DNA from 2 places in the Burkholderia oklahomensis C6786 genome. Region 1 is predicted to be linked to the other one. Evidence: predicted binding sites of a transcription regulator. Region 1 holds the regulator's gene; the other holds the start of a gene.
What was found. The regulator FNR, encoded in region 1, switches genes on or off when oxygen is low (the NO sensors DNR and NnrR bind a similar motif). The targets are predictions, from matches to a motif close to TTGATNNNNATCAA.

Region 1 (4,199 bases):
ACGCATGACGGCGCGCCGGATCGACCGCGAACTCGAGCGGATAGTCGGCAGCACGACGTGCGCGGGCGCCGTCTTCGATTCGAGATCGTCGAAGCTGAAGGTATGGGCGCGCTTCTACGCCAGCAGGAGGATGTCGTTCATGACCGCGGTTCCGATTGACTGTCTGTCGTCTTGCGTTGATTCGATCGGCGCGCGCCGCATGCGACCCGCATCGGCGATATATCGCGTGGAAACGTGCCGTCTGCGCTCGCAGCGAGCGGGCGGCGTGAACGTGAGCCGTCCCGCGACGAACGGCTCGCGCTCACCCGACGCCTGGCAGCGGACCGACAGGAACAGGCGCGCGGCGAAGCCGACGAGCGGTCCGGCAATGAAGAGCCGCCGCCTGCCGGTGCGATCCGGCGGCCAGGACGTCGCGCACATGCCGATCATCGTCGCGACGTACGGCAGGATCGCGAGCATGCCGACCTGGCCCATTCCGCCATGGGTGAGATTTTTCGGGAGCGTCGGCAGCCTCAATGCGTGACGCGGTTCGCACCTTCTTTCGCCGTCGATTCATTCGCCGCGTTCGCGTAGACCTCCGCCATCGACGGGTTTCACCTGCCCGGCCTTCACCGATCGCCGCACGGTAGGCGGATGGAACGCAAACCGTCGATATGCGCCGGCCGATCGACAAGCAACAGGCCTAACGTTCGGCTTGTCGATGGATGAAGCGCGAGCGGCTTGCCGCCGAGGGCTGGAGGCACGAACGTCAGCAAGCCGCTCGCGCGGGACTGCAACGAAGGGGAAAGTCTCGGCACATCGAGAACAGCAGCTTTCGCGACAAGCCGATCGTCTTCCCCAACACATCACGGCAACGATCGACCGACGCACGAGATCAGGCCGATCCGACCTGCGCCAAACGCCCCGCGCTACCAGCACGGATTATTACGAGGAACCCGCCGCGCCGTGCTCGGCCGCGCGAACTTGTACGGCAGTTCCTGCCGATCGAGATAGGCCTGGATCGTCGGCCATTGAGCGTCCGCGAGCAGCATTTCGCAAACGTGCGGCATATCGGGCGAGGCGCTGTCCACGCCGATCAGGTCCGGCAGCGAGTACCGGTCGGCGTCTTCGGTCAGCAACTCGAGCACGACATACGGCATAGGTTTCCTCCTTCTCCGGTTGAACGAAACGAACAAGCAGGCGCAGCGGCTACGCCCATCGACACGCATCTCCGGCGCCAACGCCTGCCGTCCTCCATCGAGCGCCGCACGAAACACAGGGAACGGTATCGCCCGATGCGTTTCAAACCAGCATCGGCTCGCGTCGGCAGGCGAGCCAGCCCGAGTTCCAGCCAAGTCTATTACGGCGTCGAGGAACGCGGCGCGAGCCGACCCGGTCGATACGCAAATCGCGCGCAAAAAAACCGCCGCGCTCGATCGAAACCGGAAAAGTCCGACGCCGCGTTTACTCGGCTGCGTCAGTTCGCCGCATCGTAGTCAGTAATCGTTTACTTTGTAAAAAGACATCGTCAAACTCGATCGGCCGAACGGCCGATCTTTTCTCAACCGCACCACGGAGACATCATGTACCAGCGCATTCTTGTCGCAGTCGACGGCAGCGAAACGGCACGCCACGCATTCGACGCGGCGCTCGACATCGCGAAGACGAGCGGCGCGGAATTGCAGCCCTTCTACATCGTGGAAAACGCTGCGATCTACTACAACGTGCCCGGCTACGATCCGTCGATCCTTCGCACGCAACTGCTCCAGCAGGGCAACGATCTGGCGAAGGAATTTGCGCAGAAGATGCAGGAAGCCGGCGTGAAGGGCGCGATGAAAATCGGCGAAGCGTCGTCGCTCGCCGACGTGCCGTCGCTCATCGTCGACGGCGCCAAAGCGTTCGGCGCCGATCTGCTCGTGCTCGGCACGCACGGCCGCCGCGGTTTCAAACGGCTCGTGCTCGGCAGCGTCGCCGAACAGTGCGTGCGCCACTCGGCGCTGCCCGTGCTGCTGATCCCGTCCGCCGCCCATCCGGAAGATCGGGACAGCTGACCGAACGCAACGGATGCGATGTTTCGCCGCAACCGCGCGTTGCGGCCGAACAAGGAAATCGCACGGGGAGTCGCGGCGTTTTGTCGCTAAACAGGCTTTGTCCACGATGGGACAATGGCTTTACCGATTCAACCTCAGAGCCATCCATCATGCTTACGCCCGTCGCCCGACCCGCCGCCGCCGCTGCTCCCGTCCATGCCTCCAGTACGTGGGCACCGCGTCAGGCCGCGCACTGTTCGACGTGCGCGATGCGCCATCTCTGCATGCCCCAAGGGCTCGCCCCCGAGGCGCTCGCGCGCCTCGAATCCGTGATCTGCACCGCGCGCCCGGTCCGCCGCGGCGAAACGCTGTTCCGCGAAGGCGATAATTTCGACAACGTGTACGCGGTTCGCTCAGGATCGCTGAAGACCATCGCCACACGCCACGACGGTCGCGAGCAAGTCACCGGGCTGCATCTCGCGGGCGAAGCGCTCGGCCTCGACGGCATCTGCGACGACGCGCATCCGCGCACCGCGGTCGCGCTCGAAGACAGTTCGGTCTGCGTGATTCCGTACAGCGCGCTGAAGACGCTATGCTCGGAAGCCGGCACGATGCAGTTGCGGATGCACAAGCTGATGAGCGAGCAGATCGTCCGCGAGACGTCGCAGACAATGGTGCTCGGCTCGTTGAACGCCGAGGAGCGCGTCGCGGCGTTCCTGCTCGACGTGTCGTCGCGCTACATGAAGCGCGGCTATTCGCCTAACGAATTCAACCTGCGGATGACCCGCGAAGACATCGGCAGCTATCTCGGCATGACGCTCGAGACCGTCAGCCGCACGTTGTCGAAGTTCCACAAGCGCGGGCTGATCGAGATGCAAGGCCGGATGGTCCGCATCGTCGATTTCGACGGCCTCCACCGCCTGTAACCAGGCGCGGCTCGTTTTTCATCGCATCGCATCGAATCAATCGAGAAACTGCGCGGCGCGCTTCTTGAGCGCCGCGCTGAACTCGTCCAGCCAGCCGATCGACAATCGCCAGCTCTGCCAGTAGAGCTCGACGTCGATGCTCTTTCCTTCCGACAAATCGACGAGTTCGCCCGCGGCGATCCGACGCTCGACCATTCGCTCCGGACACATTCCCCAGCCCAGCCCCGCCTCGCACGCGCGCAGATAGCCGGCGACGTGCGGAATCCAGTGCTGCGGCGGATCGAGATCCACACGCGTCACGCGCCGGATGAAGCGCGCCTGCAGGCCGTCCTTCGGATTGAACATCACGCACGGCGCGCGCCGCAGCGCGTCGCGGTTGATGCCTTTGCCGAAATAGCGCGCGTAGAACGCGGGCGAGCACACCGCGTGATAACGCATGCGGCCGAGGCGCGTCGAGCGGCAGCCCTGGATCGGCTCGGCGAGTGCCGTCACCGCGCCCTGCACGCTGCCGTCGCGAATCCGCTCCGCCGTGTAGTCCTGATCGTCGATCACGAGATCGAGCAGCGTGCCGCTTTCCGCGCAGAACGGGCCGACCGCGTCGACGAACCAGGTCGCGACGCTGTCGTCGTTGACGGCGACGCGCAGTATCGGCCATGCGCCCGTCTCCACGCCGGCGAATCCGGGCATGTGCCCGGACAGCTCGGCTTCCAGCATCCGCACGCGCTCGGTGTGGCGGCACAACAGCGCGCCCGACGTCGTCGCGACGCACGGCTGCCCGCGCTTGACGAGCACGCTCCCCACTCGCTCCTCCAACAGCTTCACGCGCTGCGACACCGCGGAAGGCGACACGTTGAGCGCTTTCGCCGCCCGTTCGAACGAGCCGTGACGGATCACTTCGGCGAGCGCATCGAGCAACGCGTAGTCGAGCATCAGTTTTCCTTAATCAGCATTAGATGATTTAGCTTTTCTTACCCAGGCGATCAACGCAGACTAGCGCCTCCTGCTCCATTAGTCCATCGCCTGAAGCAACAACGAACATGAACTGGATCGCTTTTTCTCACGGCGCGATGCTGTGCGCATCGCTCATCGTCACCATCGGCGCGCAAAACGCGTTCATCCTTCGGCAAGGAATCATGCGCTCGCACGTCGGCAAGATCATCCTGCTCTGCACGCTGTCGGACATGATCCTGATCGGCGCGGGCGTCGGCGGCGCGTCGGTGCTCGTCGAGCGCTATCCGGCCTTCGTTCACGCGGTGCTGTACGT
Region 2 (4,199 bases), 1.4 Mb from region 1:
ACCGCTTCGCGGGCACGGGGCGGCTCACCGCGCAGACGGCCGCGCATTTCGGCGTCTGCGGGCTGGCCGCGCGCGCGAGCGGGAAGGCGCGCGACGCGCGCGTCGATCATCGGCTCGCGCCGTACGACGTAGTGCCCGTCGACGTCGTCAGCGACCCGCGCGGCGACGTCGCCGCGCGGGTCGCGGTGCGTTTCGCGGAGACGTACGAATCGATGCGGGCGATTCGTGCGCTGCTTGCCGATCTGCCGGGCGACGGGATTGCCGCGCCGGTTGCGTCCGTCGCGTCCGTTGCATCCGTTGCATCCGTTGCGAACGCGCCGAGCGGCTCGGGTGATGCGGGAGCGGCAGGACGCGGCGCAGACGATGCACGGCGCGGCGTCGGCTGGATCGAGGGCTGGCGCGGCCCGGTGCTCGTCGCGCTCGAACTCGGCGCGCAAGGCGGCGTTGCGCGCTGTCATTGCCACGATCCGTCGTGGCACAACTGGCCGGCGCTCGAACATGCGATCATCGGCAACATCGTTCCCGACTTTCCTTTGATCAACAAGTCGTTCAACTTGAACTACGCGGGGCACGACCTGTAATGTGGCAGCTCGTCAGACAGATCGCACGCACCGGCCGGCCGGACGAGCCCGCGCCGCCCGGCGAGGACGCGTGGCGGCGCGATGCGCAGCGCATCCAGCAGGACATCCTCGACATCCTCGGGCGCGCGCTGTGCATCCGCGCGATCGATGCCGGCTCGTGCAACGGCTGCGAGCTCGAACTGCATGCGCTCGGCAATCCGTACTACAACATCGAAGGGCTGGGAATCAAGTTCGTCGCGAGCCCGCGGCATGCGGACATGCTGCTGATCACCGGGCCGCTGACGCTCAACATGCGGGACGCCGTGCGTCTTGCGTACGACGCGACGCCCGCGCCGAAGCTCGTCGTCGCGGCGGGCGATTGCGCATGCACGGGCGGCGTGTTCGCGGACAGCTACGCGGTGTGCGGGCCGCTCGAGAAGCGCGTGCCGGTCGATCTGACGATTCCGGGCTGTCCGCCGCGGCCGATCGATCTGCTGCGCGGGATTCGCGGCGCGCTCGAGCATACGCGGGCGGGCGGCCGTTGATTTCAAGGTGGCGCTGACGCTTCGCGGTTCCAGGCGGGGAAAGCCGGCGGCCGGATTTGGGCCGGCGGCGGCGTCGCGTCGCAACGCGAATCGCGCGCATGAGCCTGTGGATTCCTCTTCGCATCGAGTCACATTCGAACCGTTCGATCGGCGCGTTGCCGCGGTCCGCGAACATATCCATTTCATGTGTAGGGGAATTCCTACATCCGTTGCGCAGAATCCTACGCGGCTCTCGTCTTTTGCTGATTTCCAATCAGGCACTTTTTATCGCACTCTTGATGGATCGAAAAAAACAAAAAGTTGCCGCGCCTGCTCGAAGCTGTACCTAGTCCGTACGCCAGCCAGCTTCCCGAAAGACGCGAAAACTCACTGTCAAAGCCATTTTCGGCCGAGCGAGCAATGGAATAGAAAGGCACGAAGTCGATGGGATTACTGCGGAGTTTCCGAGCCTGGCGCAAGCTGCGCCGCCTGCCGTCGATCAAGATCGAGACGAAGGCGGCCGAAGCGGAGATCGAGCCCGCGGCGCATGCGAAATGGGCGGTCGTCATCCGCAATGCGGAAGGCGCGCGAGTCGGCGAAGCGATATATGGCCTTTCGCAGCTGACCGACCGGCTGTACGTGCATAGCCTCGAGATCGCGCCGTCGGAGCGGCGGCGCGGCTACGCGCTCGCGTTCCTGATGATGCTGAACCGCTACTACAAGGTGCCGATCGTGCCGATGGGCGAGACGCCGGGCGGCAGCCCCTTCTGGGTCAACGTGAGCAAGCTCGGGCCGGGCGGGTTGGCCGTGCTGCTCGATGAAAAGGCGGACGGCGCGGACAAACCTCGTTCGCGCGCATAACGGCCCGCGCGAGCCGGCGAATGAGCGAGGCGAGCGGCCACCGCGTTTTGTTGATGTGACCGTTTCGCCGATTCGGGATTCCGGACGAAGCCGGTAGCCGCGCGTGAAAACCGCGAGCGGCAGCGCCGGTGCTCGATCAAATCGGGCATCCAAATGATGCTCGCGCCGCCGCCGCGATTGCCCAAACGTTCGCAAAGCAAAATGATCGGCCGCTTGCATGCCGCAGCGGCCGCTTTCGCGCCTCAGGCAGCCGGCGCGCGCACGAGCAGCAGCGGAATCTGCGTGAGCCGCGCGACGCGCAACGCGACGCTGCCGAGCAGCCAGCGCGACACGCCGCGCCGGCCGTGCGTGCCCATCACGAGCAGGTCGGCGGGCCAGCGGTCGGCTTCGCGGACGATCGTGTGCGCGACGTCGTCGCTCGTCCGGTCGGTGCTGACGACCGCGGTGCTCGTCTGGCCCGGCGCTTCGTCGAGCAACTGGCGCGCCACCGCCAGCGCCTTCTCGCTTTCCTCGACGAACGCGTCTTCGAGCACGTGAATCGGCACGAAATCGGTGAGCCGCACCGCGCGGTCGATCACGTAGATCGCACGCAAATGCGTGTCGGACGTCGCGAATTGCGCGCCGTACCGCAATGCGTGTGCGGCGATCGGGCTGCCGTCGGTTGCGAGCATGATGCGCTTCGGCGCATGCTCGGCGGTCTCGATGCCGGGCGGCACGACGAGGATCGCGCAATCCGTCTTGGCGAGCAGCGGTTCGGACACGCTGCGGTCGACCCAGCGCAGCAGCCCTTGATACTGGTGCGAGCCTACGACGAGGAGATCGGCTCGCCAGTCACGCGTTTCGTCGAGGAGGGCGTCGACGACGTCGCCGCCTTTCTTCGCGAGATCGACGATCGCCGTTTCGGTGGCGACGTCGGCGCGGCCGAACGCATTCGTTGCGTCGCCGAGCGCATTCGACGCGTCGTTGACGAGCTCGACGTGCGCCGCCGCGAATTCGGACGGCGCGAACGTGTGCGGCAGCGTGTACGCGCGCGGCGTGTCGACGACGCTGACGAAGCGCACGGTCGCGCCGGCGGGCGCCACGAGCTTTAGATAGGCGACCGCGCGCAGCGATGCCTTCGACGCATCGATCGCGACGAGAATGCGCGTGGGCAGCGACAGCGGGGCGTGGTTCGAGATATCGGTGGACATCGGCGACTCCATCAACGTGCTGGACGGACCAACTATTCGCTCATTCTGCGGCACCGGTCCCGGTATTCGTTGAGCGAAATCAATCTTTTCGAGCACGGCGGAATGGCACATGCGCGGCGCCGGCGTGCCGCGAAATGCCGGGGACGCCGCTCCGGCGCGGCGATTCGCGTTGAACGCGACGCCGATCGCGCGGGCTTCGCGCGATCGGATCGGATCGAAGCGCCGTTGTGCGAGTCGGGACGCGCGCATAGAATAGTTGCTCGCAATATGCATCTATTCATGCCGAACCGATCGCAGCCGCGCCGCGTTCATCGAGCGGCGCGGGCCGGCTGATCTTGCGGTGCATTACGCGCACTGTCGTTTCTTCATCCGAGTGTCATCCGATAAGGACTTCCGATCATGTCGCAGCCGCATCTCCATCTTTCTTCGACCGCGATTTATCCGTTCGACGCGCGCGGCGTCGCGAAGCGATTCCGTCATGCGGCGATCTTCGGCGCGCTCGACGCGCTTCAGTCCGGCGAAACCATGCGCTTCGTCAACGATCACGATCCGCTTCCGCTCCTCAACCAGATTCGCCTGCATTATGGCGAGCGGGTCGGCGTCGAGTACCGGCAGCGCGAGCCCGGGACGATCGTGATCGATTTCGTCGTCCAATGATCGACGCCGCCCGCCGCCCGCCGCCCGCCGCGCGGGCAGCGCCTCGGCCGTGGCGGCATCCGCGTCGCCCGCCGATGCCGAGCGGCGCCGTCCGCGCGCTCCATGCTCCATGCTCCGTGTGACCATAAGCGTATCCCGCCCCTCATGCATCCATCAGACCGTTTTCCTGAATTCTTCGACGCCGTGCCGCGCATCGCGCTGCACGATCCGCTCGCCGCATTCCTCGGCGCTGCGCATGGCGGCGGCGCGATCGAGTACGGCTATGCGGACGTCGTGAAGCTCGCGGGCCATTCGTGTCCGACGGTCGCGTCCGCGTATCTGATGACGCGTGCCGCGCTCAATGCGCTGTACGGCCATGCGCCCGCCGAGCGCGGCGCGATTCGCGTCGCGCTGCGCGATCCGGCGAC

Region 2: BG90_RS26470 (universal stress protein) is a predicted target of FNR. The motif match lies at 3,205-3,218, and genes of this name have one in related genera.

The regions. Positions count from the first base shown of each region.
Region 1 covers NZ_CP009556.1:570,758-574,956, reverse strand. The annotation lists gene BG90_RS38070 (hypothetical protein) at 1-6, opposite strand, end outside; partial or broken gene BG90_RS33435 (MFS transporter) at 307-522, opposite strand; gene BG90_RS20555 (hypothetical protein) at 909-1,139, opposite strand; gene BG90_RS20550 (universal stress protein) at 1,563-2,030, shown strand; gene fnr (fumarate/nitrate reduction transcriptional regulator Fnr) at 2,180-2,935, shown strand; gene BG90_RS20540 (LysR family transcriptional regulator ArgP) at 2,972-3,865, opposite strand; gene BG90_RS20535 (LysE/ArgO family amino acid transporter) at 3,973-4,199, shown strand, end outside.
Region 2 covers NZ_CP009556.1:1,957,584-1,961,782, forward strand. The annotation lists gene BG90_RS26455 (hydrogenase large subunit) at 1-581, shown strand, start outside; gene BG90_RS26460 (NADH-quinone oxidoreductase subunit B family protein) at 581-1,105, shown strand; gene BG90_RS26465 (hypothetical protein) at 1,529-1,945, shown strand; gene BG90_RS26470 (universal stress protein) at 2,188-3,147, opposite strand; gene BG90_RS26475 (DUF2249 domain-containing protein) at 3,535-3,792, shown strand; gene BG90_RS26480 (hypothetical protein) at 3,937-4,199, shown strand, end outside.